4 regions of the Alloalcanivorax sp. C16-2 genome follow, and region 4 is predicted to be linked to each of the others. Evidence: predicted binding sites of a transcription regulator. Region 4 holds the regulator's gene; each other region holds the start of a gene.
What was found. The regulator LexA, encoded in region 4, represses DNA repair genes until DNA is damaged. The targets are predictions, from matches to a motif close to TACTGTNTANNTANACAGTA.

Region 1 (7,844 bases), on a different contig from region 4:
TCAGGTCCACGCCGCCGTTGCTCAAGCTCAGGTGGCTCACGGTGAAGGCCGGCGGGCCGGTTTCCTGATCTTGCTCCGGCGTTTGCTCGTCGTCGGCTTGCGGATCGTCCTGGCTCAGGCGGGCGATGATGTCATCCAGATTAAGGGTGCCGTCCGCCTCGCGACGCAGGCGCACGCGCAGACCATCCAGGTCCAGGTCACCGACCCAGGGACGCCAGTGGAACAGGGAGGCCCACAGCTCGCCGTTAACGTAGAGCCGGTCGAAACGGGCCAGGGTTCCGGTGTCCGGGTCCGCCACCGAGAAACCCTCGGCGGTAAGCGACAAAGTAAAGGGGTTGAGCGCCACCCGCTCCAGGGTCACGTCCCGGTCCAGCAGCCCGGTCAGGCGTTCGCGGGCCTGGTCCCGGACCCAGCCGGGCAACAGGAAAAACACCACCAGGGCGTAGAGCACGTACAGCGCCGCCAGGATCGCCAGGACGCGGGCGCCCCAGCCCCGCGAGCGCCACCACCGAGCCGGTGTCTGCATGGATCACCTTCCTTATTCGAAGAACGCCGTATCCTAACACCCAACTCACCGCCATGCCCCGGCCTGGTCGTCGCCAGACGGCCCGACATGGTCCCCGGCGCCCGCCCCGGGGTGCCTCGCCGGCCATTGCCCGTGTTCCAACGGCGACGACAATGGGCGCTTTCCGATCGGGAGGTTTCCATGAGCGACAATTACCTGCTCAAGCTCTATCAACGCACCGCCCGCCTGCCCAAGGGCAAGGTCCTGTTCTCGCGGTTGTTCGCCCGACAGGCGCCCTACTTTGGCACCGTGCGCCCCCTGGTGGAGGAACTGCGCCCCGACTACTGCCGGGTCACCTTCAAGAAACGCAAGGCGGTGCAGAACCACATCGGCACCGTGCACGTGATCGCCATCTGCAACGCCCTGGAAGCGGCCATGGGCGCCATGGCGGAGGCCTCCATTCCCAAGCACCTGCGCTGGATTCCCAAGGGCATGGACGTGCGCTACACCGCCAAGGCGGACAGCGACATCAGCGCCGTGGCGGAGGTGGAAGCCGGCGCCTGGGAGAACGGCCCGGACGTGCCGGTGGCGGTGACCGCCCGGCGCGCCGATGGCACCCCGGTGGTGGAAGGCACCATCCACCTCTGGGTCACCGAGAAGCCGGCCCGCTCATAAAGGCAGCGGCGCGGTCGGCGGCGGCGGCCAGGTTGGCGTCATGGTCGCCGCCGCTGCGTTTGCGCGGCTTGAGGTCGTGGTCGCCGTCGAACACCCAGTGCAGGGTCACCGCCGCCGCCGGTGCATAGCCCGCCACCTCCTCGCGCTTGCCGAACGGGTCCCGCTCCCCCTGGCAGATCAGCACCGGCCCGGCCAGGTCCGGGAAGTGATCCAGCCGGGTGCGCTCGGGCTTGCCCGGCGGATGGAACGGATAGCCAAACACCACCGCCCCGGCGGGCGCCACCGTGTCCCCGGGCGCCCTCGGCGCCGCCAGCAATTGCGTGGCCATGCGCCCGCCCATGGACTTGCCTCCCACCCAGAGCGAGCCGCTGGTGTCCGCCGCCACCGCCTCCAGCACCGCCCGGAAGCGAGCCAGCAGTTTCGGCGCCCGGTCCGGCGGCGCCTTCACGCCTTCCTCCCGGCGCCGTGCCATGTAGTCGAATTCAAAGCGCGCCACCGCCACGCCCCGCTCCGCCAACAACGTCGCCATGCGCGCCATGAACGGGCTGTCCATGGGCGCGCCGGCGCCGTGGGCCAGAACCAGGGTGGCCCGGATCGGGCCCTCGGGTCGATTCCACAGCGGCGTGGAAACATCGGTCATATCGGGGCTCTCCGGGGGTGGTGAATCGGGGCCGCTAACCGTCCCACAAATGCAGTTGCCCGGCCAGCCCCGGTGGCCGGAAAGCACCGGTGTCCAGGGTGAAGGCTTCCCGGGGCGCCAGACCGGCGCGCTGGCAGGCGGTGCGGAAACGCCGCGAAAGCAATTGCGCCCAGGGCCCCTGGCCCCGGTGGCGATGATGCCAGGCGCTGTCGTAGACGGCGCCGCCGTGCAGCTCCCGCACCGTGGCCATCACCTTGCCGGCCCGGTCCGGATAGTGGGTTTCCAGCCACTCCTCCCAGAGCCCGCCCAGTTCGTGGGGCAAACGCAGGATCACATAGCCGGCGCTGCGCGCGCCGGCGGCGGCCACCTGCTCGACGATGTCCTCCATTTCATGGTCGTTGATGAAGGGAATCAGCGGCGCCACCAGCACCGTCACCGGTACCCCGGCACGGGCCAGCTCACGGACCGCCCGCAGCCGCTCCCGGCCGCCGCTGGCGCGGGGCTCTAGCTGACCCTTGAGGCGGTTGTCCAGGGTGGTCACCGACACCGCCACCGAGGCGCGCCCCTCCCGGGCCATGGGGCCGATCAGATCCAGGTCGCGCAGCACCAGGGCGCTCTTGGTGATCAGGCTGAACGGGTGCCGGCATTCGCTGAGCACCTGCAGGATCTCCCGGGTGATGCGGCGCTCCCGCTCCACCGGCTGGTAGGGATCGGTGGCGGTGCCGATGACCAGGGGACGGCACTGGTAGCCGGGCTTGCGCAGGGTATCGCGCAGCACCTCGGCGGCGTTGTCCTTGCAGAAAATCTCGCTCTCGAAGTCCTGCCCCGGGGATAGATCCACATAGGCGTGATTGGGACGCGCGAAACAGTAGATGCAACCGTGCTCGCAGCCCCGGTAGGGGTTGAGGCTGGTGTCGAAATGCAGGTCCGGGCTCTGGTTGCGGGTGAGAATCGAGCGGGCGATCTCCCGATGATAGCGGGTGGGCCGCGCCGCCGCCGGTTCGTCATGCTCGCTGTGAGTCACCGCGAAGCGGCCGGGGCGCCGGTTCAGGGTGCCACGATTGGACGTGCTGGTGGCCATGGGAAAGCTCCGGAATACTGTTCTTATGGACAGTATATCCAGGGCGGACGGGACTGCAACGTGTTACCCCCCGGAGCGGTGGGGATCGCGACTGAAGTCGCTCCTACGGGGGCTCCCCTGTAGGAGCGACTTCAGTCGCGATTGGTCGGGGCGGTGCTCAGTGCGGGCGCACCGGCTGCACCAGCACCCAGGGCATCACCACCACGGTCCACAGTTCCTGGCCGGCCTCGAACCAGGCCCGCGCCTGTTCGTCCTGGACGCCGTCCACGCGCCCCTGGGCACGCCACTGCTGGAGCTGCCCGGCCCGGTCCTCGGCGAACGCCACCGCCACCTCGATCAGGTCCAGGTCGCCGGCCACGGCCACGGTCTGGCCCCGGGCAAAAAACGGCTGCAATTCCGCCCAATGGGCGCGGGCGGTTTCCTGGTTGAGCTTGGCTTTGAGGATGTCCGTGTCGCGGGTGTCGGCCATGGCGGGTCCTCCGGGGTTGGCGGGGGCGCCATTATGGGGACCAGGGCCGCAAAAAGAAACGCCCGCCTGGGGAGGGCGGGCGGGGCTGTACCGGGCCGAATGAACTTCCTTGTTCTTTCGCGTCCTTGCAAAACCACTATAAGAGCGGCGACGCCGGTTATCGATCAGACATTTGCTCTGATTCGTGTAGGAAATTCGCTATTCCCACTGTATGTTCGCGCCGACATCGGGGACCAGGTCGCCATCCCGGTCGAACAGCTCCAGCCGCGCGCCCCGCTCGTCCAGGCTGACCCGGGAGAAGGCGTCACGGCTGTACACCGGCCCCGGTACCCGCACCTTGCCCAGGGACGGCTTCCACAGGCCGCGCAGGCGGTGGTTATCGCGGATCATCGGCCGGTACCAGCGGAACGCCATCAACGCCGTGGGCCAGAACAGTCCGGAGCAGATCCAGGCGTGCAGCGGCGCCTTGCCGAAGCCGTCCAGGCGCGCGTACAGGGACGCGTGTACATCGCCGCTGAGCACCAGTAGCCGCCGCGCGCCACTGGCGCGGATGCCGTCCAGCAGCCGCTGGCGCTGGGCGCGGAAGCCCTCCCAACTGTCCTCGCCACGAAACGGCCAGCGCTGTTCGGGAAACAGCGGCACCGAGGAGACCAGGCATTTGACCCGGTCCGGGCTGTCGTTAAGCCAGGCCAGCACCGCCTCCTCCTGCTCCCGGGACATAATGTCGCGCTGCCAGGGCCAGCGGCTCAGGGCGCGCTCGGTGCGCAGATCCATCAGGAAGAAATCGGCACAGCCCCAACGGAAGCGATACCAGAGCCGCTCCGGATCCCGGTCCAGGCGGCTGCCCGCGGCGTTCAGGGGAACCGCCGGGGAATGGGAAGCCTGATAGATCTGGTAGGCCTTCATGGCCGCCGGGTACTTGCTGGTCCACAAATCCGGGTTGGCCCGCGCCGGCCAGTTGTTCTCGATCTCATGGTCGTCGAGGATCATATGGTGGTTGTGATTGGCCATCAGCCGGCGGATATTGGGCTGGCCGAAGCTCTGCCGATAGAGGTCGAAGTATTGCTGTTGGGAGGAGGCGGCGCCCAGCTTCCAGGTGGCGTCGGCGTAGACCTGGTCGCCGGCGTACATGACGAAGTCGGTATGCCGGTCGGCGGTCTGCCGGCCCATGACGTCGAAGATACGGTCGGCGCGATCGTCCTCCACCTCGTGATCGAGGCCGACGAAGCGATAGCAGCAGGAACCGAACAGGAAACTCACCGGCGCCCAGTCGTCCTCCGGCGCGGTGCGAAAGTGCCCGAGGGGCAGGCGGTGCCAGTCGAGCTGGGTGTCGACGGTGTCCGCCTTGTCCACATAGCCGGCCTGGTATTCATAGCGGGTGCCGGGACGAAGATCGCGCAGCACCACCACGCCGCTGCTGTCGAAATTACCGTTGATGCGGAAGTGCCGGGGCCCGCGCCAGTGCGGCTCGCCCACCGCCCGCCAGCGGATGCGGCCATGGGGCGCTTTGCGGCCGGCCGGCAGGGCGGCGGACGGCATCACGCCGAGGATGCGGATATGGGTGCGACCGGCGGTGCCGACGATCGGCCCCACCGCGAATGGTGCGACAGGTGTGGTCAAGGTTCCCTCCCCGGGCCATCGCTGATTGAGCCCCCGCATGCGCGCTGCTAGCATCCATAAAGGCCAACGACGGGATACCCTTTATTTTGATGCAGGACGCGGTTTCTTACCTTCTGCGGTTCGCCGTACTGACACTCCTGATCGGGCTCCTTCCCGCCCCCGCGTGGAGCCAGGAAAGCGCCGTGATCGACGGCCAGACCGACACTCTGCGACCTTACGCGGCCCTCGGTTATTTTTGTTCGCCCCCGGAACAGTCCCCCGCTCTGGAAGCCCTGAAAAGCGACCCGGACGCCTGGCCCTGGCGGCGCGCCACCGGCATGCCCAACCTGGGCTTCACCGCCGACCAGTGCTGGTTCCGCCTGCCGGTGCGCAACGCCTCCGACCAGCCGCTGCGGGAATGGCTGGTGGTGGAGTATGCCATGCTCGGCGAGCTGGACGTGCACGTGCTCGACGGCGACCGGGTGGTGGCCGACTACCGCAGCGGCATGGACCGCCCCTTCAACGTGCGCCCGGCACCGGAAGCGCTGCCGGCGTTTCCCCTGGACCTGCCCCCCGGCGCCGAGCGTACCGTGCTGATGAAGGTATCGTCGCCTCATAGCATTCAACTGCCCCTGCGGCTGATGAGCAAGTCCGCCTACGACCAGTCGCTGCTCAGCCACACCCTGGTCCAGGGCGTGTTCTTCGGCGGCATGCTGGTGATGATCCTCTATAACCTGTCGCTGTTCTTCTCGATCCGCGAACGGGCCTATCTGCTGTACGTGCTCTGGTCCCTGGCCATCACCCTGTTCATGGCGGTGCTGCACGGCTACGCGCAGAAGTACCTGTGGCCCGGTTCGGCGCTGCTCAGCCAGTACGTGCTGCACTACCTGCTGCCGGTGCTGGTGATCCTGCCGTCGCTGTTCACCCTGCATTTCCTTGATCTGCCGGCCCGGGCGCCGCCACTGGCGCGCCTGCTCAAGGGGCTGGTGACCACCGGCGTGGTGCTGCTGCTGGCGGCGCCGTTCGTGAGCCGCCAGTGGCTGATTCCGGTGGCCGTGCTGGCGGTGCTGGCGATGGACTTCAGCATCCTGCTGGCCGGGTTGCTGCGCAGCGCCGCCGGCGACCCGGACGCGCGTATCTTCACCCTGGCCTGGCTGTGCTTCATTGTCGGCGCGGCGGCCATGTCGCTAAACAAGTACGGCGTGCTGCCACGCACCGACCTCACCGAGAACCTGTTGCAAGTCGGCGTGTTCCTGGAGGTGATTCTGCTGTCGCTGGCCCTGGCGCGCCGTATCAACCGGCTCAAGGAGGCCCACGCGCTGTCGGTGCGCGACAAGGCCATCGCCGAGATGGACGCCTTCAAGGCCGGCGCCCGCAACCAGGCCAAGAGCGAGTTCCTGGCCACCATGAGCCACGAAATCCGCACGCCGATGAACGGTATCATCGGCATGACCGACCTGCTGCGGCGCACTGATTTGAGCGGCCAGCAGGCCCAGTACGTGGACACCATCCACCAGTCCACCCAGTCCCTGGTCACGGTGATCAACGACATTCTCGACTACTCACGCATCGAATCCGGCAAGCTAGAGCTGGAATACCAGGACGTGGATCTGGAGCAGTTGCTGGATGACTGCGTGCGGCTGTTCGCGGTGCGCGCCACGCAAAGCGGTGTGTCGCTGTATACCTACATCGATTCCCGGGTACCCCGGCGCATCCGCACCGACCCGATCCGGGTCAAGCAGATCCTCACCAACCTGCTTGGCAACGCCTACAAGTTCACCGAGCGGGGCCAGGTGGCACTGCACCTGGGCGTGCGCCAGCCACCGGACGAACAGGGCCATTGCGTGATCATGCTGGAGGTGGTGGACACCGGCATCGGCCTGGACGAGGCCCAGCAACAAAATCTGTTCCAGGTGTTCGGCCAGTCCAGCCGCGGCGGCCGCCACCGCCAGCAGGGCGCCGGCCTGGGCCTGACCATCTGCAAGCGGCTCACCGAACTGCTCGGCGGCGAGATCGGCGTGTCCAGTTCGCTGGGCCGGGGCGCCACCTTCTGGGTAACCCTGCCCACCGTGGCCCGGGAGCCGGCGCGACCGGAGAAGGCCCTCACCGGCCACCGCGTGCTGATGATCAACAACGATCCGTCCCTGGCCCTGAGCCTGTCGCAACTGATGACCCGCTGGGGCCTGACGGTGCAGGAATACGCCGATTGCGAGCAGGCCCTGGCCGGCCTGGACGCCGACGAAGCGTCGGCGGACCTGCTGCTCGCCTCGGAAGCCAACCTGGCCCGCCGCGAGGATCTCAAGGTGATCCGCGAGCGGCTCGGTAATCCACCGCTGCTGATCCTGCAGGCCACCGGCGCGGAGATCACCGGTGAGCTGCCCGGCGACCTGCTGCTGGTGGAAACGCCGGTGTCGTCCCGGGCCCTCAAGCACAGCCTGTGCACCCAATTGCGCGAGCGCGAGGAAGCGACCAACCCGGTGGTGGCGCCTCCCCCCCGTGGCCACCCGAGCCTGTCGCGGCTCAATGTGATGGTGGTGGAGGACAACGCCGTCAACCAGCTGGTGATCGACAGCATCCTGCGCTCGATCGGCATCCAAGCCACCCTGCTTACCGACGGTGGCCAGGCGGTACGGCGCATGGAATCCAGCCCGGGCAACTGGGACGTGATCTTCATGGACTGCGAAATGCCGGTGCTGGACGGCTACGCCGCCACCCGCGAGATCCGCCTGCTGGAAACCCGGCTGGACGTGGACCCGTGCTGGATCATCGCCCTTTCCGCCCACGCCACCGGTGACTACGTGCAAAAGGCCCGCGACGCCGGCGTGGACGATTACCTGAGCAAGCCGGTATCGCGCAACCAGGTGCTGGAGGCGCT
Region 2 (7,844 bases), 180 kb from region 4:
GGCGGCGCCGCCAAAGGGCACCACGGCGATGGGCACGGCGTCCACCCGGCCCTCGGTGATCTGGATCAGAAGTTCGGCGCGGGCGGCCAGCGCCAGCATGGACAGGGCCATGACGGCGGTGGCGCGGGCGGCGATGGATCGGATCTTGTTAACTCGCATCATTGCACATCCCTGGGACTGAAAACGATCACGAAAGTACGGAACTGTTCGAACAGCTTGCCCTCGGGCACGGGCAGCGGGCTGGCCAGTTCCACGGCGTTGACCAGCGATTCGTCGAAGTTCGGATAACCGCTGGACTTGGCCACCTGAACATTGACCACCTCGCCACCGGGAATCACCCGGATGCGAACCCGCACGCTGAGGTCGTCGCGGTTGCGATAATTGCCCGGAATCCGCCAGCGCTGGGAGATGGCATTGCGGATGGCGTCCTCGTAGCTGGCGGTTTCCTCGGTGACGTCGCTGTCCGACGGACCGGAACCGGGCTTCTCGGCCACCTGCTCACGCTTTTTGCGCGCCATTTCCAGCTCTTCCTCGGCCATCAGCTCTTCCATGCTCGGCTGCTCGAACTCCGGAGCGGGTTTCGATTCCTGCTTCGGTTCCGGCTTCGGCTCAGGCTTGGATTCCGGCTTGGGCTCGGGTTTCGGCTCCGGCTTGGGCTCGGGTTTCGGCTCCGGCTTGGGCTCGGGTTTCGGCTCCGGCTTGGGTTCGGGCTTAGGCTCCGGCTTGGGTTCGGGCTTGGGCGCCGGCTTGGGTTTCGGCTCGGGCTTCGGTTCCGGCTTAGGCTTAGGCTTTGGCTTTGGCTTCGGTTCCGGCTTAGGCTCGGGCTTGGACTTCGGTTCAGGCTTCGGCTCGGGTTTCTTTTCCTGAACCGGCTTCTGATCCTTTTCTTCCCGGGCCGGCGCGGTGTTGGCGTCCGGCGCGCGCCGGGTCTCTTCCATCACCGTGGCCATCACATGGGGCGGGATCTCCGGCGGCCGGCGCAGCTCCGGGTCCGAGGACCAGGTGAACACCATCAGCCCCAGCACCACCAGGTGCAGCAGGGCCGAGAACCCGACCGCGACGCTCCGATCGCTCATGAACGCCCCGGAGGCTCCGTGACCAGCCCCAGGTTGGTGACGCCGGCCTGCTGCAGCTCGGACATCAGCACCACCACCTTGCCATAGGGCACGTTCTGGTCGCCCTCCACCAGGAACAGCGTCTTGGGTTTCTGCTTACGGATGGTGAGCACGTGCCCCTTGACGGTTTCCAGGCTGGCGGCGTTGCGACCGCCATCCTCGCCCACATTGATGTGGTAGCTGCCGTCGGCGCGCACCGTGATCAGCACCGGCTCGTCCTTATTGGCGATCGGCGCGCTGTCGGTTTGCGGCAAGTCCACGGACACGCCCTGGGTCATCATCGGCGCGGTGGCCATGAAGATCACCAGCAGCACCAGCATCACGTCGATGTAGGGCACCACGTTGATGTCGGCCATCATCTTGCGCGGCTTGCGAACTCGTATACCACTGTTCATGGTCGTCTCCCCGGGCTCAAGCGTCCCGGCCGTGGGCCTGGCGGTGCAGCACGGAGGAAAACTCCTCGGCGAACACTTCACAATCGCCCACCAGGGATTCGGACTGGGCCGCGTAACGGTTGTAGGCCATCACCGCCGGAATCGCGGCGAACAACCCCATGGCGGTGGCCACCAGCGCCTCGGCGATGCCCGGCGCCACCACGCTGAGGGTGGCCTGGCTGACGTTGGCCAGGGCGCGGAAGGAATTCATGATGCCCCAGACGGTACCAAACAGGCCGATGTAGGGACTGGTGGAGCCCACCGTGGCCAGGAATGGCAGGTGCTTGGTCAGGCGCGACTGCTCGCGCTGCAGGGCCACCCGCATGGAGCGCTGAGCGCCTTCCATGATGGCATCGGGCCCGCGGGTGGTCTTGGACAACCGCACGAATTCCTGGAAGCCGGCGCGGAACACCGCTTCGCTGGCGGAGTCCGGATTGGGCTTCTTACGGACCTGGTTATAAAGGCTGGACAGATCCTCACCGGACCAGAACTTCTCCTCGAAGGCGCGATCGGCGCGGCGCGCACGACCCAGAATCCGGTAGCGGTTGACGATCATGTACCAGGAAATCAAAGAGGCCAGCAGCAACACCGCCATCACCGCCTGGACCACCGGCCCGGCATTGGTGACTAGCGACAGGATCGACATGCTGGACGATGCGTCATCCATTTACCCCAACTCCTCGACTTGAGCCTTGAACTTTGCAAACAAGGGCTTCGGCAGCGCCTTGGGCTTGATGCCATCGGCGCTCACGCAGGCCACCTTGATCTGCGCCTCGCACAGCAGTTCCCCATTCCGGGTCACCGATTGGGCGAACAGCAGGGTGGCGCGGCCCAGATGCGTTAAACGGGCGCTCACCCGCAGGTCATCGTCGATCCGGCCGGGCTTGTGATAACGCACCTGACAGGAATGCACGACGAACTGAAAATTCTCTTCCGCCAGGGCGTAATGCTGATACCCCAGCGAGCGCATGAATTCGGTTCTCGCCCGCTCCATGAACTTCAGGTAGTTCACGTAGTAGACGATGCCACCGGCGTCAGTGTCTTCGATGTAGACGCGAACGGGTAGGACAAATTCCGAAGTTGGCGAAGATTTTGCACTCATTTAAACAAATCACCTTCCCGGCTCGGAGCGCGCAGGCCGAAGTGACGCCAGGCATGGTTGGTCACCTGTCGTCCGCGCGGGGTGCGCTGAATGAAGCCCTGCTGAATCAGGTAGGGTTCCACCACCTCTTCCAGGGTGCCGGCGTCCTCGTTAAGGGCGGCGGCCAGGGAGTCGAGCCCCACCGGACCGCCATCGAACTTGTGCATCATCATGTTCAGCAGGCGGCGGTCGGTGCCGTCCAGGCCATGGCTGTCCACTTCCAGCATGTCCAGGGCACTTTCCGCCACCGGACCGGTGATGCGGCCATCGCTTTTTACCTGGGCATAATCACGCACCCGGCGCAGCAGGCGGTTGGCGATGCGTGGCGTGCCCCGGGCGCGACGGGCCACTTCGCGGGCACCGTCGTCGTCCACCGCGATGGCGAGAATCTCGCAGGAGCGGGCGACAATGCCCGCCAGGTCGTCAACGTTGTAGAACTCCAACCGCTGAACGATGCCGAAGCGGTCGCGCAACGGCGCGGTGAGCAGACCGGCGCGGGTGGTGGCGCCGACCAGAGTGAACGGCGGCAGGTCCAGCTTGATGGAGCGGGCGGCGGGGCCCTCGCCGATCATGATGTCGAGCTGGTAGTCCTCCATGGCGGGATAGAGGATCTCCTCCACTACCGGGGACAGCCGGTGGATCTCGTCCACGAACAGCACGTCACCCTCCTCCAGATTGGTGAGGATGGCGGCCAGGTCGCCGGCTTTTTCCAGCACCGGCCCGGAGGTCGACTTGAGTTCCGAGCCCATTTCCCGGGCGATGATGTGCGCCAGGGTGGTCTTGCCCAGCCCCGGCGGACCGAAAATCAGGGTATGGTCGAGCGCCTCGCCACGCCCGCGCGCGGCATCGATGAAGATCTCCAGGCGCTCGCGCACCTTGGGCTGGCCGTGGTAGTCCGCCAGGCTGGCGGGACGGATGGCGCGGTCCTGCTGGTCCTCGCGGCCATCCACGGCATCGGCGCTGATCAGGCGGTCATTGTCCATGGGAAATCACCTTGCCAGAGTTCGCAGGGCCCGGCGAATCAGTTCCTCGCTACCGGCCTCGCCGTCATCGGCGGCGCGCCCCACCGCGGCGGCCGCTTCCTTATTACGGTAGCCCAGAGCCTCCAGGGCGGCGATGGCGTCGGCGCGGGCGTCCGGCGCGCCGTCCAGCACCACCGGCCCGGGCAGGCGCGCCGGCCCGCCCTCCAGCTTATCCAGCCGGTCGGACATTTCGATGACCAGCCGCTCCGCGGTCTTCTTGCCGATGCCAGGCACCTTCACCAGGGAGGTGGTGTCCTGGTCACGGATACAGGCCGCCAGCCGGTCCGCCTCGATGCCGGAAAGGATCGCCAGAGCCATCTTCGGCCCCACGCCGTTGACCTTGATCAGGCTGCGGAACAGTTCGCGCTCGTAGCGGCTGGCGAACCCGAACAGCAGTTGGGCGTCCTCGCGCACCACGAAATGGGTGTGCAACAACAGCTCGCCACCGGCTTCGGGCAGGTCGTAGAACACCGTCATCGGCGCCTCCACCTCGTAGCCCACGCCGCCCACGTCCAGCAGCAGTTGGGGCGGTCGCTTCTCGATGAGTATGCCTTTCAGTTGTCCGATCATGGCTGCCTGATCACCGTATCCGTCCGCGCCGCACCGCCGTGGCGCCGCCCAGCCGCGCCAGGGACACGCGCATGTGCGCGTGGCACAGGGCAATGGCCAGGGCGTCGGCGGCGTCCGATTGCGGGCGCTTTTCCAGTTTCAGCAGATGGCGCACCATTTCCGCCACCTGCGCTTTTTCCGCGCCACCGCGCCCCACCACCGCCTGCTTTACCTGGCGGGCGGAATACTCGAACACCGGCACGCCGCCCTGCACCACCGCGGTAAGGGCGGCGCCACGGGCCTGGCCGAGTTTCAGGGCGGAATCCGGGTTGCGGGCCATGAACACCTTTTCGATGCTCACTTCGTCGGGCCGGTGCAGGGCGATCACCTGGCGCAGCCCGGCGAAAATCTCCCCCAGCCTCGGCGCCATTTCGGCACCGGTGGTGTGAATGGTGCCGAAATCCACCGCCGTGGTGCGATTTCCCACCTGCTCGATGATCCCGTAGCCGGTGTGGCGCGAGCCGGGGTCGATGCCCATCAGAATGGTCATGGTGCGCCTGTGGCCGCTCTATAAAAAAGGCAGGTCTATCTAACCTGCCTGCTGTTCTTATGTCCAGTAGGAGTGACCGAGGTATCGCGACTCGCGACTAAAGTCGCTCCTACAATGGCATTCTCGCCGTAGAAGCGACCGGGCGGCGTACCGCTTTAGTCGCGAAAGGGTTATTCTTCGTCCGGCCAGTTGGCGTTGGTGTAGACGTTCTGGACATCGTCCAGGTCTTCCAACAGGTCGATCATCTTGCTCACCGTCTCGGCGGTGTCGGCGTCCAGGTCGGCGCGGGTGGAGGGGCTCATGGTGACTTCCGCGTCCGCCGGCTCCAGGCCCGCTTCGCGCAGGGCGTCCACCACCTCGCCGAAGCTCTTGTCCGGCGCGGTGATCACCAGATAGCTGCCGTCCTCGTTCTCTTCCACGTCCTCGGCGCCGGCCTCCAGGGCCGCTTCCATCAGCTTCTCTTCGTCCACGCCGGGTTCGAAGAACAACTCGCCACGCTTGGTGAACAGGAAGGCCACCGAACCGCTGGTGCCCAGGTTGCCGCCGAACTTGGAGAAGGCGTGACGCACCTCGGAGACGGTCCGGTTGACGTTGTCGGTCATGGTTTCCACCAATACCGCCACGCCGTTCTTGCCGTAGCCTTCGTAGGTGATCTCCTCCATGTTGGAGGTGTCGTCACCGCCAGCGCCGCGCTTGATGGCCCGGTCGATGGTGTCCCGGGTCATGTTGTTGCCGAGCGCCTTGTCGACCGCGGCGCGCAGGCGCGGGTTGTCGTTGATCTCCGCGCCGCCCATGCGGGCGGCGACGGTGATCTCGCGAATCAGTTTGGTGAAGATCTTGCCCCGCTTGGCGTCCTGAGCCGCCTTACGGTGCTTGATATTGGCCCATTTGCTATGACCGGCCATAAATAACCTCCGCTTGCACGCAACACGCTTGCATGCTCGCACGCTGTTGATCGAGGCCCGCGGTTTTAGCGTGCCGGCGTGATGCGTGCAAGCGTGTCAGCGCCTTAATTATCGTCCTTACGAACCTGGATACCCACTTCCCGAAGCTGCTGATTATCCACCGGCGACGGCGCGTCGGTCATCAGGCAGGCGGCGGTCTGGGTTTTCGGGAAGGCGATCACGTCGCGGATCGATTCGCCGCCGGTCATCAGCATCACCATGCGGTCCAGGCCGAAGGCCAGGCCGCCATGGGGCGGCGCGCCGTATTTGAGGCCATCCAGCAGGAAGCCGAATTTCTCGTCCGCTTCCTGATCGCTGATGCCCAGCGCCTCGAACACCGCCCGCTGCATGTCCGGACGGTGGATACGGATTGAACCGCCGCCCAGCTCGGTGCCGTTGAGCACCATGTCATAGGCACGCGACAGGGCGCCTTCCGGGTTGCTCTTGAGCTCTTGCGGATCGCACTTGGGCATGGTGAACGGATGGTGCAGCGCGTAGTAGCGGCCGTCCTCCTCCTCGAACATGGGGAAGTCCACCACCCACAGCGGCGCCCACTCGCCCTGGGCCAGGCCGCGTTCGTGGCCGACCTTGACGCGCAACGCGCCAATCGCCTCGTTGACCACCTTGGCCTTGTCGGCCCCGAAGAAAATCAGATCGCCGGTGGCCGCGCCGGTGCGCTCCAGGATGCCCTGGATCGCCTCCTCGGTGAGGAACTTGAGGATCGGCGACTGCAGCCCCTCGGCACCGGCGTCCAGGTCGTTGACCTTGATGTAGGCCAGGCCCTTGGCGCCATAGATGCCGACGAACTTGGTGTACTCGTCGATTTCCTTGCGCGACAGGTCACCGCCACCGGGCACCTTCATGGCCACCACCCGGCCTTTCGGGTCCTTGGCCGGGCCGGCGAACACCTTGAACTCCACCCCGTCCATCAGGTCGGCGATGTCGATCAACTCCATGGGCACGCGCAGATCCGGCTTGTCGGAGCCATAGCGACGCATCGCCTCTTCATAGGTCATGCGCGGGAATTCGGGCAGCGTCACGTCGAGCATGTCCTTGAACACGCTTTTCACCATGGCCTCGGTGATCGCCATGATGTCCTCCTCCTCGACGAAGGACGCCTCCAGGTCGATCTGGGTGAATTCCGGCTGGCGGTCGGCACGCAGGTCCTCGTCGCGGAAGCACTTGGCGATCTGGTAGTAGCGGTCGAAACCGGCCACCATCAGAAGCTGCTTGAACAGCTGCGGCGACTGCGGCAGCGCGAAGAAACTGCCGGCGTGGGTGCGGCTCGGCACCAGATAATCGCGGGCGCCTTCCGGGGTGGCCCGGGTCAGGATCGGCGTTTCCACGTCCATGAAACCCTGGCCTTCCAGATGGGCGCGCACCGCGTGGGTGAGCCGCGAACGGAACTGGAAGCGCTTCAGCGCCTCCGGACGACGCAGATCCAGGTAGCGGTACTTGAGGCGCACCTCCTCGCCGGCGGCGGAGTATTCGTCCAGCTCGAACGGCGGCGTCTGGGCTTCATTGAGGATGGTCAGGCTCTTGCCCAGCACCTCGATGTCACCGGTATCCATGCGCGGATTGCGAACCGCCTCGTCGCGCAGACGCACCCGGCCTTCAAGCTGGAGCACGTATTCGCCGCGCACCTTGTCGGCCAGGGCGAAGGCGTCCTCGGTGTCCGGATCGAACACCACCTGCACCAGGCCGGTGCGGTCGCGCACATCCAGGAAGATCACCCCGCCGTGGTCGCGGCGGCGGTGCACCCAGCCACACAACCGTACCGTTTCCCCGTCGTGGGAGGCCCGCAAATCACCGCAATAATGGCTTCGCATTTCCACTGTCCGTCGTTGTATCCGATGAGACCACCGCCGGGCGCCGCCGGGGGTGGCTGAAAAGGCGGCCTAGTATAGCGATTCGGGGTTGGACCTGCTAACCCCGCGCCAGGCTGCCCTCATGAATGCCAATCCGTGCCGAAACACACAAAAAATAGGGTCTGGACGCCTTGTACCCGGGTTTTGCTTGGCATATAACTGGATGCGCACCCAATCAGAGGCTCCCTATCCCGGGGCGCTCCTGACAGGCAAGCGAACAT
Region 3 (7,844 bases), on a different contig from region 4:
GCCGCCATTGCCCTCGCCCTGACGGACCGCCGAGGCGCCGGCGGCGAAGTTCTTGAGCAGCTCCGCCATCTGTTCGGCGTCGCCATGGCTGAGACGCACCACCTGGACACCACCGGCGGCGCTGGACGGCGTGTCGAGCTGATTGACCAGTGGGATCAGACGGGCCCGGGTGCCGCGATCGCCTTTGATGATCAACCGGTTGGTACGCTCATCGGCGACCACGGTGGCGGCGCCCTGGAGCCCGCGCCGGCGGTTATTGCCCGAGGCATCCGCCTTGGTCAGTTCCTCCAGCAGCTGCACCATGTTGCCGGCGAAGGCATGCTGCAACTGGACGATCTCCACTTCGTCGCTTTCGGCGGTATCGAGGCTGTTGATAATGGCGCGCATGCGCTGAATGTTATCGGCATGGTCACTGATGATCAGCGCGTTGGCGGACCCCACCGCCGCCAGATGGCCGTACTGCGGCACCAGCGGGCGCAGCACCGGCACCAGTTCCTCCACCGGGGAGTTGTCGACCGGGATCACCTGCGTGATCAGTTCCTCGCCGTCCACGCTGCCCGCGTTTTCGGTGAGCGGCAGATTACTCTGCTTGGCGGTGGTGTTGGTGACGATCTTGATCACCTCTCCGGAAGGCACCGCCGCGTAACCGTGCACCTGCAACACCGATAGAAACAGCTCGTAGACTTCGCTGGCGGTCAACGGCTTATTGGAAATGACGGTGACATCGCGGGCCCGCACGCGCGGATCGACCACGAAGTTCTTACCGGTCATCTCCGCCACCTGGTTGATGAACGCCTGGATGTCCGCGTTACGGATATTGACCGTCCAGGTCTTACCGTCGCCGGTTTCCTCCACCCGGGCCTGCTGCTGGGCATGGACACCGAGCGCCAGGCTCAGCGCCACCACTGCGATTATCGTTTTTAAGGCCGACTTCATAGGTGTCTCGCTAAGGTGGGTAGTTCACGGTAAATTCCTGTTCGCCGCGCTGCACGACAATGATCGCCGCCTGGCTTTCCATGTAGGATTGCAAAGCGGCCAGATCGCTTTCCTCGGTGCCGAGGGGGTAGCCATTCACCGACGCCACCACGTCACCGGGTTTAAGCCCCACCTGCTCGATCAACTGCTGGGGGGCCCGCTCGCCGATCTTGTAACCCTGGTCGGCGCCGGCACTCACCGGCTGCAGGCCCAGTTGGCGAATCAGGGCGGTGCGCTGCTGGGCCAGATCCGTCTGCGGGCTGGGCGCCGGACTGCGCGGCTCCGGCTCGGTGACCTGGGTCACGCCGCCCGCCAGCCCCTTGAGTTCATTCAGGCGCAGGGTTTCCAGCCGACCCTGGCGGCGCAGAATCACGCGATCCGCGTAAATCTCTTCCAGGGTAGCGTTCCCGGGAATGCTGTCACCAATGTGGTAGAGTTCGGCGTCACCGCCACGCTCAGCGATGATCGCCGAGGAACGGCCCCGATCACGGGTCTGGAACAAACCCAGCAACTCCAGGCTGAGGCGGGTTTCCGGCGCGTCCACGGGGCGTTCCTCGGAGGGCTCGGCCTGATACACGCCGAACAGCCGCCAGCCTTCCACCTGGGCGGCGGACAGCGCCGCTCCACCCTGGGCGCCGGCCTGCACCGATACCTGGCGCAACCGGGTCTCGGGCAACGCATCGCGGGGGCCGTACCAAAGCAACCAGACGGTCTGGGCAATCAAATAGGCGAGAATCACAACCAACAACAGAGCCAGTACGGCGCGCGCCATCCGCTCCCAGCGTTGTCGGTTTCCCCTCCGGGCCCACTGAATCATAAAACCTTCAATCCCATTATCGTTTTATACCGGCCCACCGGTCCGAAGGCTTGCCGCCTTATCGGAACCCGGACGTCCCTGGCCATTCTAGGCACGCTTTTGTGACCTGCTTATTATCCGCCGGCACTTAGCCGGAGCGCCCCAGGGTCAAGGGGCGACTCATGCGAAACACCACGTCGGAGGGATCGCCCCCCTGACTTACCCCAAGCAACTGAGGCCAGGCCCGACGGACCTGCACGTTCAGTTTTTCGTTCTCAAGCCGGGCGTGCACCAGTTGTTGTTGTCGCGGCCCGGTGACCTCCAGCTCCGGGGCCCCGTTGACCATCGCCAGACGCCCGTCCAGGGGCGGCACGCTGGCCGCGCCATCGCGACCCCAGGTCACGGTGCCGCCGCTGTAGGTCAAGGTCCCTTTGGCATCGACCACGGCATGGTCGGCGAGTTCCAATGCCATGAGGGTCAAATCCACGGTACCGTCGGCATTACCCTGGGGCACCCCGGCGCTGAACGGAGCCACCGGCACGGTGGCGCGCCACTGCTCCAGGCGCCAATCACCCCAGTCCGCCCCAAGCCAGCCGTTGGCGTCAAGGTCACCGCTTACCATGGACAGTTGCACGCCGGGCGTCAAACCGTGCCAGTCCAGGGCCCAGCTCAATTCGCCCCGGTGCTGCCGCCAACGCGCATCGACACGGGCATCCCACCAGGGCCCGCGGGCGTTAGCCAGCGTCAGCGGCGCTCCGCCGGGACGCAGCGCCGGCACCCGCTCCACCACCACGGCGGCCGGCATCAGCACCACCATGAACACCAGCAAACAAACCACGAACACCGCCCCCAGGGCAAACCAGCGCCGCATTGGAACCCCTGTCGATCAGAACGGAATGTCGTCGTCGAAATCGTCGGCGGGGCCGCTGAAACCACCGCCCTGATTGGCCGGCGCCTGTTGCTGGCCGCCACCACCACCCTGGCCGCCACCTTGATTGCGGCTCTGGTCGTAGTAGTCGTTGTTCTGGTTGCCCTGGTTGCCATAACCGCCCTGGCCACCGCCGCCTCCGCCCTGGAAATCACCGCCACCACGGCCATCGAGCATCTGCATTTCGCTGGCGACGATCTCCGTGGTGTAGCGATCCTGGCCGTCCTGCCCTTGCCATTTACGGGTGCGAATCGACCCTTCCACATACACCTTGGAGCCCTTCTTCAGGTACTCGCCGGCGATTTCGCCGAGCTTGTTGAAGAACACCACCCGGTGCCATTCGGTGCGCTCCTGCTGCTGGCCGCTCTGGCGGTCCTTCCAGCTTTCCGTGGTGGCGAGCCGGACATTGGTCACGGCGCCGCCGCTGGGCATGAACCGGGTTTCCGGATCGGCGCCCAGGTTGCCGATCAGAATGACTTTGTTGACGCCTCTCGCCATGGCTGTTCACTCCCTCAATCTCTTAAGACGACCCACCGGCGCGGGCCGGTGCAAGACCGACCATTGTGCCGCTTTGCGCTCGCCGGCGTAACCCCCGTCAGGAGTGCTTGCGCACCTCGCCGGCCAGGGCCGCCAGCGCCTCTTCATCAAGCTGTTTATTGTCCACCTTGAGCAGGGCCAGGCTCTGCTCAGCCACCACCACCGCCTCGAGCACCCCGGGCACCCCGCGCAAACGGGCCGCCACCTCGCCCCAGTCCTGGCGGTTCTCCAGGTGGATCACACGGTTATCAAGCTTGGGCAACTCGCGCATGCCCCACAGGCAAGCCAGCCAGACCACCGCCAGCAGGGCACAGCCCAGGAACACCGCTTCCGCGCCCACCCACTGGTACAGGGCGCCACCCACCTGGCCACCGATGAACACGCCCAGGAACTGGCTGGTGGAATACACCCCCATGGCGGTGCCCCGGGTACCGGCCGGCGCCGCCCGGCCAACCAGGGAAGGCAACAGCGCCTCCAGCAGGTTGAAGGCCATGAAGTAAACGAACAGCGCCAACACGAAGTGCCAGAGCGTGCCGCCGGCCAGGACCAGCAACACCTCGGCCACGATCAGCAGGCTCACCGCCAGGCGCTTGACTGGCATCGCGCCACGTCGTTCGGCGGTAATAATCAGCGGCACCATGGCCAGAAAGCTGGTCACCAGTACCGCCAGATAAAGCAGGCTGTGCTGCTGCAGGTCCAACCCCAGGCGCTGCTTGAGGATCTGCGGCAACACCACGAAGGAGGCGGTCATGGTCAGGTGCAGCACCATGATGCCCAGGTCCAGACGGCGCAGGTTGGGATCGCCCAGTACGCGGCCAAAACGCTGGGCCGCCGGCAACGGCTCGGCGGCGCGCACCTGGGGCGAAGGCACGCCGAACGCCACGCCCATGGCCAGGATGCCGAGCACCACGGTCAGCCAGAACAGGCCGCTGAGGCCCAGCCAGTGGGCCAGCAACGGCCCCAGGATAAGCGCCAGAATAAAGGCGCCCCCCACCGACATGCCGATCAGGGCCATGGCCCGGGTGCGGCGCTGCTCGCTGACCACGTCGCCGATCAGGGCCATGATCACGCTGGCGATGGCGCCGGCCCCCTGTAACGCCCGGCCCAGAATCACGCCATGGATGGTATCGCTAAGCGCCGCCACCGCGCCGCCGGCCACGAACAACAGCAGGCCCGCCAGCAGCAGCGGGCGCCGGCCGAAGCGATCGGAAAGCATGCCAAAAGGGATCTGCAGCATGGCCTGCATCAGGCCATAGGCGCCGATCGCGGTGCCGATCAACAGGGGGGTGGCGCCGTCCAGTCGCTCCCCGTACACGGCGAACACGGGCAGAATCATGAACAGGCCGAACATGCGCAATGCGAAGATCGCGGCCAGGGAGCCGGTGGTGGAAAGTTCGGTGCGCCGCAAGGCGGCCCGGGAAGCGTCCGTCATGGTCAAGCATCAAGGATACGGAAATGGGACTGGAGTGTATCAGATTAGCGGACGACGGGGATGATGCCGCCCCTGGGAATGATGGTAAATTGAAGCCCCGCTAAAGCGGTGATAAATTGATGACTTGATTCAGTTTTTCTTCTTAGCTCCCCCCCGGGTTTTCCGGGATGCATCATGGACGAATTGATGGATACTTCAACGATACAAAAGGTGTACGTGGTCGGTGGCCAGCATCTTCAGAACGCCCTGCTCACCGAGTTTCTCGACAAGGCGTCGATCCCCGCCACGGCCATCAAGTCCGTGGATCAGGTTAACGAGGACGACCTCGCCGGGGTGGAACAGAACCTGTTCCTGGTGGATTTTCATTCGGTGGACGTCAATCAGGTGATCGCCCGCCTGATGGATGCGGACAAACGGCTGCCCAACGATATTCTGATCGGTGTTTTCAACGTCGATCATGAGGACGATCTGTCGCGTCTGGCCGGACTCCCCATGGTCAACGGCGGCTTCCAGCACGATTGCCCGCAGGACCTGCTGACCAAGGGCATCAAGGCCATGTTCAAGGGCGAACTGTGGTTCCCGCGCAAGGTGTTGCAGCAGTACCTGGTCAAAAGCCGGGCCTTCAACAAGACTTTCGCCCGCAACGAGGTCAACCTTACCGACCGCGAAATCGAGGTGCTCAAGGTGATGGCCACCGGCGCCAAGAACTCCGAAATCGCCAAGGTGCTCAGCCTCAGCCCGCACACCATCAAGACCCACATCTACAACATCTTCAAGAAAATCAACGCTTCCAACCGCCTGCAGGCGGTGAACTGGGCCCAGGAAAACCTCTGATCATTCCGACGCCGGGCCGACCCGGCCGGTGTCGGCGTGTGCCCGCCTTCTTTCCCCGTTCACGGTATTTCCCCTATACTGCACTGTTCATTTTGACAGTAGCCGAGGGCTCGCCATCTCATGGATACCATTCTGGTTCGGGGCGCGCGCACCCATAACCTGAAGAACGTGGATCTCGACATTCCCCGCGATAAGCTGGTGGTAATCACCGGCCTGTCCGGGTCCGGCAAATCGTCCCTGGCGTTCGACACGCTGTATGCCGAGGGGCAGCGCCGTTACGTGGAGTCGCTGTCCACCTACGCCCGGCAGTTCCTCTCGATGATGGAAAAGCCGGACGTGGACCACATCGAGGGGCTGAGCCCGGCCATTTCCATCGAGCAGAAGTCCACCAGCCACAACCCGCGTTCCACGGTGGGCACCATCACCGAGATCTACGATTATCTGCGGCTGCTGTTCGCCCGGGTGGGCGAACCACGCTGCCCGGAGCACGATACCCCCCTGGCGGCGCAGACCATCAGCCAGATGGTCGACCAGGTGCTGACCATGGAGGAAGGCAGCCGGCTGATGCTGCTGGCGCCGGTGATCCGCGAGAAAAAAGGCGAGCACCTGAACCTGTTCGACGAATTGCGCGCCCAGGGCTTCATTCGCGCCCGGGTGGATGGCCGCATTTACGATCTGGACGAGGCCCCCACCCTGGACAAGAACAAGAAGCACACCATCGAGGTGGTGGTGGACCGCTTCAAGGTGCGCGGCGATCTGCAGAACCGGCTGGCGGAGTCCTTCGAGACCGCCCTCAACCTGGCCGACGACATCGCCATCATCGCCTCCATGGACGGCGAGCCGCTGGACGACGACAACCCGGAGATCACCTTCTCCGCCAAGTTCGCCTGCCCACACTGCGGCTACTCGATCCCGGAGCTGGAACCCCGTCTGTTCTCGTTCAACAATCCGGCCGGTGCCTGCCCCAGCTGCGACGGCCTCGGCGTCAAGCAGTTCTTCGACGAGGACAAGGTGATCACCAGCGACGAGCTGTCCCTTGCCGAAGGCGCGATCCGCGGCTGGGACCGCCGCAACGTCTATTACTTCCAGATGCTCAACGCCCTGGCCCAGAGCCTGGGCTTCGACATGGATCAGCCCTTCAACAAGCTGCCCAAAACGGTGCGCCACAAGATTCTGTACGGCACCGGCAAGGAAAGCGTGGAGTTCCGCTACCTCAACGATCGCGGCGATATCATCAAGCGCAACCATCCGTTCGAGGGCATCATCCCGAACATGGAGCGCCGCTACCGGGAGACCGAATCCGACGCGGTGCGCGAGGAGCTGGCCGGCTATCTGTCCACCTCAACCTGCCCCAGCTGCCACGGTTCGCGGTTGCGTGAGGCCGCCCGCCATGTGTTCATCGGCGACACCAACCTGCCGGACCTGGTGCGCCTGGCGGTGGGCCGGGCGTTCGACTACTTCGACAGTCTCAAACTGAGCGGCAGCCGTGGCGAGATCGCCGAGAAGATTCTCAAGGAAATCCGCGACCGGCTGCAGTTCCTGGTCAACGTGGGCCTGGACTATCTGACCCTGGAGCGCAGCGCCGAGACCCTGTCCGGTGGCGAAGCCCAGCGCATCCGCCTGGCCAGCCAGATCGGCGCCGGCCTGGTGGGGGTGATGTACGTGCTCGACGAGCCATCCATCGGCCTGCATCAGCGTGATAACGAGCGTTTGCTGAATACCCTGACCCGGCTGCGTGACCTGGGCAACACGGTGCTGGTGGTGGAACACGACGAGGACGCCATCCGCACCGCCGATCACGTCATTGATATCGGCCCCGGCGCCGGAGTGCACGGCGGCCGGGTGGTGGCCCAGGGCACCGCGAAGCAGGTCGCCGCCAACAAACAGTCGCTCACCGGCGATTACCTTTCCGGGCGCAAGCGCATCGAAGTACCCGCCGAGCGCCGCCGTAACGAGGATGACCTCTGGCTGACCCTGTTCGGCGCCACCGGCAACAACCTCAAGGGCCACCCGCTGAATCTGCCGCTGGGGCTGTTCACCTGCATTACCGGGGTGTCCGGGTCGGGGAAATCGACGCTGATCAACCGTACTCTCTACCCGCTCGCGGCCACCAAACTGAACAAGGCCAGCACCCTGAAAGCCGCGCCCCACGAAAGCCTGGAGGGGCTGGAGCACCTGGATAAGGTGGTGGACATCGACCAGAGCCCGATCGGCCGCACGCCGCGTTCCAACCCGGCCACCTACACCGGCATTTTCACGCCGGTGCGGGAGCTGTTCGCCGGCACCCAGGAAGCCCGTGCCCGGGGCTACAAGCCCGGCCGCTTCAGCTTCAATGTCAAGGG
Region 4 (7,844 bases):
GGGCATTACCCCCCAGGCGCTCAAGAAGCAGGTGCGAGACATCATGGACGACGCCTACACCACCGGCGCCGGCCAGCCGGAGCGCAAGCGCACCCGCAAGGTCGCCGAGGACAAGGAAAAGTACGTGGCGCGTTCTCCGGCGGAGGTGGCCAAGGACATCGAAAAGCTGGAGGCGGAGATGATGGAGCACGCCAAGAACCTGGAGTTCGAGCAGGCCGCCGCCGTGCGCGACAGGATTCACAAGCTGCGCGAGGAAGGCTTCATGCGCTAGCGGGGTGGGTATCGCGGCTGAAGCCGCTCCTACCGCAATCAGACACGCCGTCGCCGTAGGAGCGGCTTTAGCCGCGATGGCCGTCGAACACCCCGCACGCGCCGATGCTACAATTCGCCCCATCAAATCGATTCAAGGAGTTCCCATGCCGATCGCCATGGTCATGCATGAACCCGGCGGCCCCGAGGTTCTGAAACCCGAATCCATCCAGGTAGGCGAGCCCGGCCCCGGCGAGCTGCATCTCAAACAAACCGCCGTGGGCGTCAACTTCCACGACATCTATGTGCGCTCCGGCCTTTACCAGACCCTGCCGCTACCCGGCGTGCCCGGCCTGGAAGGGGCCGGCGAGGTGCTGGCGGTGGGCGAGGGCGTGGATCGCTTCCGGGTCGGTGACCGGGTCGCCTACATTGCCCACGGCTACGGCGCCTACGCGGAAGAACGGTTGATCAAGGCCGACAACGCGGTGCCTCTGCCGGACGGGCTGGACGATACCCTGGTGGCGGGCATGATGGTGCGCGGGCTCACCGCCCGGGTGTTGATGACCGACGTGTTCGCCTTGCGCCCGGAACACACTCTGTTGATCCAGGCCGCCGCCGGTGGCGTCGGCCAGTTGCTGTGCCAGTGGGCCCACCGCCTCGGCGCCACCGTCATCGGCACCGTGGGCAGCGACGCCAAGGCCGAGCAGGCCCGCGCCGGCGGCTGCGACCATGTGATCCTGTACCGCCAGCAGGACGTGGCTGGCACGGTGAAGGAAATCGCCGGCGGCAAGGGAGTCGACGTGGCCTATGATTCGGTGGGCAAGGACACCTTCTATGGCTCCCTGGATTGCCTGGCCCCGCGCGGTCATCTGGTCAACTTCGGCCAGTCCTCCGGGCCGGTGGAGCCGCTGGCCATGCCGCGCCTGGCCGCCGCCTCCCTCACTGTCACCCGCCCCATGCTTGGCCATTACATTGGTGACCTGGCGCGCCGCGATCAGGTCGCCGCCGAGTTCTTCGCCGCCCTCCAGGACGGCACCCTGGCCCCCGCCGCCCCGGCGATCTACGACCTCAAGGACGTGGGCCGCGCCCACCAGGACATGGAAGCGCGCAAAACCCACGGCGCCGTGGTGCTCACGGTATCGTGACCTATCCGGTGCCAGGCGGTCCGGTGGACCGCGAGATCGAGATCAATAAAAGCCGCTTTATCGCCTGGTTGCGCCCGGTGCGCAGCCGGGAGGAAGGGCAGGGCGTGCTCGACGAGGCCCGCGCCCGCTACCCGGACGCTACCCACCACTGCCACGCCTGGCTGATCGGCGCGCCTAACTCTGGCCACGGCGCCATGAACGACGACGGCGAACCCTCCGGCACCGCCGGCAAACCGATCTTCAACGTGATTCAGCACAAGGGCGTGGGCGACGTCATGGTGGTGGTGATCCGCTACTTCGGCGGCGTCAAGCTGGGCGCCGGCGGGCTGGTGCGCGCCTACGCCGGCGCCGCCGAGGCGGTGCTGTCCGCCATGGAGGTGGTGGAACAGGTGCCGGAAAGCGCCTTTACCCTGACCCTGGGCTTCGCCGACGAGCAACCCCTGCGCCACTGGTGTGATCAGAACGGCGCTCGCCTGGAGGCGGTGGACTACGGGCAGGCGGTCACCGCCCGGCTCACGGTGGCGGATGCCACCGAGCCGGCGCTGCGAGCCTTCTGCGCCGCCCAGGGCATTATCGTGGAAGGCCCCTCGGCGGCTTAGTCGCCCTGGTCGCCGAACAATACCCGGCTGTTGGCGAAGGTGAGGGCGGCCAGGGCCTCCGGGGTCTCGCCGCGCAGGGCGGCCAGCCGCCGGCCGATCCAGGGCAGCAGGCAGGGTTCATTGCGGCGTTTCACCGGCGGCGGCTCCGGCAGGTCCCGGGGCAGCAGGTAGGGGGCGTCGGTTTCCACCAGCAGCCGGGAGGCGGGGATGTCGGGGACCAGCCCGGCCAGCTCCCGGCCACGGCGTTCGTCGCACACCCAGCCGGTGATGCCGATGTGGCAGTCCAGGTCCAGGTAGTCGTACAGCGCCCGGCGGTTGTCGGTGAAGCAATGCACCACGGCGGCGGGCAGCCGGTCGCGCCAGGCCTTGAGCATTGGCAGAAAACGGTCATGGGCGTCCCGCTGATGCAGAAACACCGGTAGCCCCCGGGCCGCGGCCTGGGCCAACTGGGCCTCGAAGGCCTTCTCCTGGGCCGGGCGCGGCGAAAAATCGCGGTTGAAGTCCAGGCCCATTTCGCCGGCGGCGGTGACCTCCGGTTCGTCCAGCAGGGCACCCAGCTCCGCCAGGGCATCGTCGTCGAAAAAGCGGGCGTTATGGGGGTGAATGCCGGCGGTGGCGCGCAGCCCCCGATCCGGGTAGTCCCGGCACAGGCTCAGGGCCTGGCGGGATTCCGCCACGCTGGTGCCGGTGAGCAGCAACCGCGTGACACCGGCCTCGCGGGCGCGCTCAAGCACCGCGTCGGTGTCATCGCGGAATTGTTTGTCGCCCAGGTTGACGCCGATGTCGGCCCATCGCGGCGCGGTCATGACGCCTGCTCCTGGGCGGCCCCCGGTGTCAGGCGGCGGTTCAGCCGCTCGCGCAGGTCCTCCACCCGGCGCCGGTTAGCGCCCAGGTCCCAGTAACCCAGCCGTGAGGCGGAGCGCACCTCGATCACCCCGTCCTCGTGTACGTAGAAGGTCACGTCGTCCACGAAACGCATCAGGCGCGAGGTGAAGCGAGCCTGGATTCGCGCCGGCCCCACCGCTTCGAACTGCACGCGGGGCAGCTCGCTCAGGGTGTCCTTGAGCAGCGCCAGGCTGGCATCACGGTGGCCGGCGCCGGGTAGCGGCGCCACCCGGTGGCGGTCATCGTCGGCCAGGCTGGATACGCAATTGGGCGACGATGGACAGGGAGCAAGCAAACGAGTGTCCGTCATGGCGTGGCTCTTATCGGCCGTCCCGGAGGCGGGCGCCGGATCGCTCTGGCAGCCGGAGGCGACCAGGGCGAGGCTCAGCGCGAACGCCGTGGCGAGACGGTTAATGGCGGTTCGGGTCACGAATCAGCCCCACGAAAATACCTTCGATCATCAGCTCGTCGGCGGGCACCCGGATCGGCTCATAGGCATCGTTGGCCGGCAGCAGGGTGGCGCTGGACTTGTTCAGTCTTAGCGTCTTCACCGTGACCTCGTCGTCAATGCGCGCCACCACGATCTCCCCGGAACGGGCGGTCTGGCTCTTGCGCACGGCGATCAGGTCGCCGTCGAAAATGCCGGCCTCGACCATGCTGTCGCCCTGTACCTTGAGCAGGTAGGTGGGGCGCTGGCGGAACAGGCCCTGGGGCACCGGCACGGTGCGCTCCACATTCTCGATGGCCTCGATGGGCGTACCGGCGGCCACCTTGCCGACCACCGGCAGCTCGTCCTCGGCCTCCAGGGCGGCCTCGAGCAGCTGGATGCCCCGCGAGCGGTCGCCGTGCAGGCGAATATAGCCTTTACGCTCCAGGGCACGCAGATGGTCGGAGGCGGCGTTCTTGGACTGGAACCCCATGCGTTCGGCGATTTCGGCGCGGGTCGGCGCCATGCCGGTTTCCTGGCGTGATTCACGGATGCAGTCCAGTACCTGCTGCTGGCGTGCGGTAAGGGTGCTGCTCATAACGTCCTCCTTGGGGCCATGCCCGTCATGACCCATACTGATAATATGAACAGTATTATATGTCCAGTACTTTTAAAAGCCCCTTCACGCGTTCGGGCATCGCTTTTGTCGGTCGCCGCGCCTAGCATTGGGTCTTTCAAGGGGATCGGAAGCAACCATGAAGCATGCATCCTGGCAGGATTCGGATCACCACCGGGTGGAGGCGCTGCTCGCCGGGGTGCCGTTTTTCAACGAGGTGGCCCGCGACGATGCCGACCAGCGCGCGCGGCTGCTGGCGCGCACCGAGATCATCGAGGCGGGCCCTGGCGATACCGTGATCCGCGCCGGGGAGGTGCCGTCTTCCCTGTATTTTCTGCTGCGCGGTCAATTGGTGGTGCTGGGCGACGAGGACTCGCCGACGGTGCTCTACTACGTGTCCCCGGGGGAGGTGTTCGGGACCCTGTCCATGCTGCTGGGCCGGACCCGGGGCGCCACCATCCGGGTGGCGGACGCCGCCCGTGAGGCGGTGCTGGCCAGGCTTGATTTCAAGGATTTCGACGACGATCGCGACACGCCGTACAGTCTGGCCACGCGGTTGGCGTTTTTCCACATGCTGGTGCATCAGATCCGCTGGGCGGTGGAGGTGCGGCGCATGCAGAGCCCGGACCAGGCCCTGGCGGCGGGCCTGCGCAAGGTGCCGGTGTTCAGCGGCCAGCGGGACAGCGAGGCGGAGCTGGTGTCGTTGCGCGAGCAGGCCCGGGCGCTGGCCGATCTGCTCTACCGGTGGAATCACTGCCCGCCGGGCACCACTGGCAACGCCCAGCTCACCTGACGGTGATCGCGATTCGCTCCTACGGTGGGCGGGGCTCCCGTAGGAGCGGCTTCAGCCGCGATCACCCCGGGCCGTGCGGAGCGGGCCGCCGGTCTATTCCTTCTTCTTGCGATCCATCTTCACCGCCAGCACGTCGCAATGGGCGCCGGGCACCAGCCCCCGGGCGGTGGAGCCCAGCAGCAGTGCCAGGCCGCTGCGGGTGTGGCTGCCCACCACGATCAGGTCGGCGCCCAGGGTGTCCGCCTTGTCGACGATGGTCTTCTCGATGGAGCCCAGCTCCACGTGCACCCGTTCCTTGGGCACCTGGTACTGGCGCGCGTACTTGCAGGCGGTTTCCTGGGCCTGTTTCACCAGGCCGCTCTGCAGATCGGTGACGTCCATGGGCACATCGGCGCCGTAGGCCAGGGCCAGCGGCTCGATCACATGGATCAGATGCAGTTCCCCCTCGGTGCCCTCGATGACGCCGGCGGCGCGGGCCAGCACCTCGGCGGATTCATCGCTGCAATCTATGGCCACCAGGACCTTGCGGTAGGGTGCGGTCACGGTATTTCCTCCAGCGGCTCGTTGTAAGGGCCTCAGTATAACCGCCTCGCGGCGCCCCGCCAGCCCACCTCGTCGAAGCGCGCAAAGCCTTGTCGCACGGGGCTTTGGCCACCGCCGGCCCGGGCCGTGGTGGGGTGTCGCCGCCGGCGCCGCGCCGCGTCGGCGCTTGACCGGACAATACCGGCGCTGTCTAAATAGGCGCCCGCCGGGGGTCGCAAACGTCCCCGGCGAACCTCCGACGGCGCCCCGGCGCACGGCGATCCCGGCGCGGCGGGCAGGCATCGGAGGTTTCTTTTGAGTATCCGTAGCATGATCGGGTGAGCAACGAATGGGTAAGTCCCTTGTAATCGTGGAGTCGCCGGCCAAGGCGAAGACCATCAACCGCTATCTGGGCGACGACTTCGTGGTCAAGTCCAGCGTTGGCCACGTGCGCGACCTGCCGGTGAGCGGCGGCGCCAAGAAGACCACGCCCAAGGAGCGTGCCAAGGAGGCCGCCTATACCCGGTCACTGCCCAAGGAAGAACGGGAAGCCTATAAAAAGAAGAAGGCCCAGGCCCAGCTGATCAACCGCATGGGGGTGGACCCGGACCACGACTGGGACGCCCACTATGAAATCCTGCCCGGCAAGGAAAAGGTCATCGACGAGCTCAAGCGTCTGGCCGCCAACGCCGACCGCATCTACCTCGCCACTGACTTGGACCGCGAAGGGGAGGCCATTGCCTGGCACCTGCGGGAAGTGATCGGCGGCGACGACCAGCGCTTCGACCGGGTGGTGTTCAACGAAATCACCAAGAAGGCCATTCAGGCCGCCTTCGAGGAACCCGGCAAGCTGGACATGAGCCGGGTGGAAGCCCAGCAGGCGCGCCGCTTCCTGGACCGGGTGGTGGGTTTCATGATCTCGCCGCTGCTGTGGGAAAAGATCGCCCGGGGCCTGTCCGCCGGCCGGGTGCAGTCCGTGGCCGTGGAGCTGGTGGTGGAGCGCGAGCGGGAAATCCGCGCCTTCGTGCCCGAGGAATTCTGGGAGCTGCACGCGGACACCCACAGCCAGGCGAAAGCCAGCGACGAGATCCGCCTGCAGGTGACCCGCCATAACGGCGAGAACTTCCGCCCCAACAACGGCGACGACGCCGAGAAGCACCGCGCCGCCCTGAAGGCCGCCGGCCAGCTCACCATCACCCAGCGCGAGGAGCGGCCCACCCGTTCCAAACCGCCGGCGCCGTTCATCACCTCCACCCTGCAGCAGGCGGCCAGCACTCGCCTGGGCTTCGGGGTGAAGAAGACCATGATGATGGCCCAGCGCCTCTACGAGGCCGGTCACATCACCTACATGCGGACCGACTCCACCAACCTGAGCGCCGACGCCGTCAACGACTGCCGCGCCTGGATCGACGACAAGCTGGGCGGTAAATACCTGCCCGAGAAGCCGAACCGTTACTCCAGCCGCGATGGCGCCCAGGAGGCCCACGAGGCAATCCGCCCCTCGGACGTGAAACGCGAAGCCAGCGCCCTCAAGGACATGGAGCGCGATGCCCAGCGTCTCTACGAGCTGATCCGTCGCCAGTTCATCGCTTGCCAGATGCCGCCGGCGGAGTACCTGAGCACCACCATCACCGCCGAGGCGGATGGCTACGAGCTGAAGGCTCGCGGTCGCATCATGAAATTCGACGGCTGGACCCGCATCCAGCCCCAGGCCTCGCGCAAGGGCCAGGAAGACACCGAGCTGCCCGATCTCAAGCAGGGCGACGTGCTCGCCGTGGACGACATCGACGCCACCCAGCACTTCACCAAGCCGCCGGCCCGCTACACCGAGGCGAGCCTGGTCAAGGAGCTGGAAAAACGCGGCATTGGCCGCCCGTCCACCTACGCGGCGATCATCTCCACCATCCAGGACCGGGGCTACGTGCGCCAGGAGAACCGGCGTTTCTATGCCGAGAAAATGGGCGACATCGTCACCGACCGGCTGGCGGAGAGCTTCCCGGACCTGATGGACTACAACTTCACCGCCCAGATGGAAGAAACCCTGGACCAGGTCGCCGAGGGCAAGCGCCACTGGCGCGACGTGCTCGACGAGTTCTACCGGGATTTCCTGGCCAAGCTGGAGGCCGCCCAGGGCGAGGGCAGTGGCAAGCAGGCCAAGGGTGGCATGCGTGCCAACCTGCCCACCGACACCGACATCGAGTGCCCCAAATGCGGCCGCCCGATGCAGATCCGTACCGGTTCCACCGGCGTTTTCCTGGGGTGTTCCGGTTACAGCCTGCCGCCCAAGGAACGTTGCACGGCGACCCTCAACCTGCTGCCCGGCGAGGAAGCCGAGGCGGTCAACGCCGACGACGAAGAGGCGGAAACCAACGAGCTGCGCCGCAAAAAGCGCTGCCCCAAGTGTGGCACGGCGATGGAATCCTTCCTCATCGACGAAAAGCGCAAGCTGCACGTCTGCGGCAACAACCCGGACTGCGATGGCTATGTGGTGGAGCAGGGCGAATTCCGCATCAAGGGCTATGACGGCCCGACCCTGGAGTGCGAGAAGTGCGGTAGCGAGATGCAGTTGCGCACCGGCCGCTTCGGCAAGTTCTTCAAGTGCACCAAC

Region 1: the regulator LexA is predicted to act here: its motif matches at 2,917-2,936, upstream of ACLD02_RS09175 (PA0069 family radical SAM protein).
Region 2: the regulator LexA is predicted to act here: its motif matches at 4,861-4,880, upstream of ruvC (crossover junction endodeoxyribonuclease RuvC).
Region 3: the regulator LexA is predicted to act here: its motif matches at 5,584-5,603, upstream of uvrA (excinuclease ABC subunit UvrA).

What each region holds. Positions count from the first base shown of each region.
Region 1 covers NZ_JBKFTL010000001.1:1,986,278-1,994,121, reverse strand. Annotated here, with positions in the region: gene ACLD02_RS09190 (DUF748 domain-containing protein) at 1-526, opposite strand, end outside; gene ACLD02_RS09185 (hotdog fold domain-containing protein) at 707-1,180, shown strand; gene ACLD02_RS09180 (alpha/beta family hydrolase) at 1,155-1,820, opposite strand; gene ACLD02_RS09175 (PA0069 family radical SAM protein) at 1,855-2,901, opposite strand; gene ACLD02_RS09170 (DUF2288 domain-containing protein) at 3,059-3,370, opposite strand; gene ACLD02_RS09165 (alkaline phosphatase D family protein) at 3,569-4,990, opposite strand; gene ACLD02_RS09160 (7TM diverse intracellular signaling domain-containing protein) at 5,173-7,844, shown strand, end outside.
Region 2 covers NZ_JBKFTL010000002.1:293,747-301,590, forward strand. Annotated here, with positions in the region: gene tolB (Tol-Pal system beta propeller repeat protein TolB) at 1-111, opposite strand, end outside; gene tolA (cell envelope integrity protein TolA) at 159-1,076, opposite strand; gene tolR (protein TolR) at 1,073-1,510, opposite strand; gene tolQ (protein TolQ) at 1,527-2,216, opposite strand; gene ybgC (tol-pal system-associated acyl-CoA thioesterase) at 2,217-2,651, opposite strand; gene ruvB (Holliday junction branch migration DNA helicase RuvB) at 2,648-3,673, opposite strand; gene ruvA (Holliday junction branch migration protein RuvA) at 3,680-4,282, opposite strand; gene ruvC (crossover junction endodeoxyribonuclease RuvC) at 4,293-4,811, opposite strand; gene ACLD02_RS11620 (YebC/PmpR family DNA-binding transcriptional regulator) at 4,982-5,716, opposite strand; gene aspS (aspartate--tRNA ligase) at 5,821-7,584, opposite strand.
Region 3 covers NZ_JBKFTL010000007.1:59,364-67,207, forward strand. Annotated here, with positions in the region: gene gspD (type II secretion system secretin GspD) at 1-906, opposite strand, end outside; gene ACLD02_RS18735 (type II secretion system protein N) at 947-1,747, opposite strand; gene gspN (type II secretion system protein N) at 1,920-2,642, opposite strand; gene ssb (single-stranded DNA-binding protein) at 2,658-3,197, opposite strand; gene ACLD02_RS18750 (MFS transporter) at 3,295-4,668, opposite strand; gene ACLD02_RS18755 (LuxR C-terminal-related transcriptional regulator) at 4,843-5,502, shown strand; gene uvrA (excinuclease ABC subunit UvrA) at 5,623-7,844, shown strand, end outside.
Region 4 covers NZ_JBKFTL010000002.1:111,561-119,404, reverse strand. Annotated here, with positions in the region: gene uvrB (excinuclease ABC subunit UvrB) at 1-271, shown strand, start outside; gene ACLD02_RS10780 (quinone oxidoreductase family protein) at 417-1,394, shown strand; gene ACLD02_RS10775 (IMPACT family protein) at 1,391-1,993, shown strand; gene ACLD02_RS10770 (TatD family hydrolase) at 1,990-2,799, opposite strand; gene ACLD02_RS10765 (DUF1499 domain-containing protein) at 2,796-3,188, opposite strand; gene lexA (transcriptional repressor LexA) at 3,289-3,903, opposite strand; gene ACLD02_RS10755 (cyclic nucleotide-binding domain-containing protein) at 4,061-4,714, shown strand; gene ACLD02_RS10750 (universal stress protein) at 4,808-5,257, opposite strand; gene topA (type I DNA topoisomerase) at 5,586-7,844, shown strand, end outside.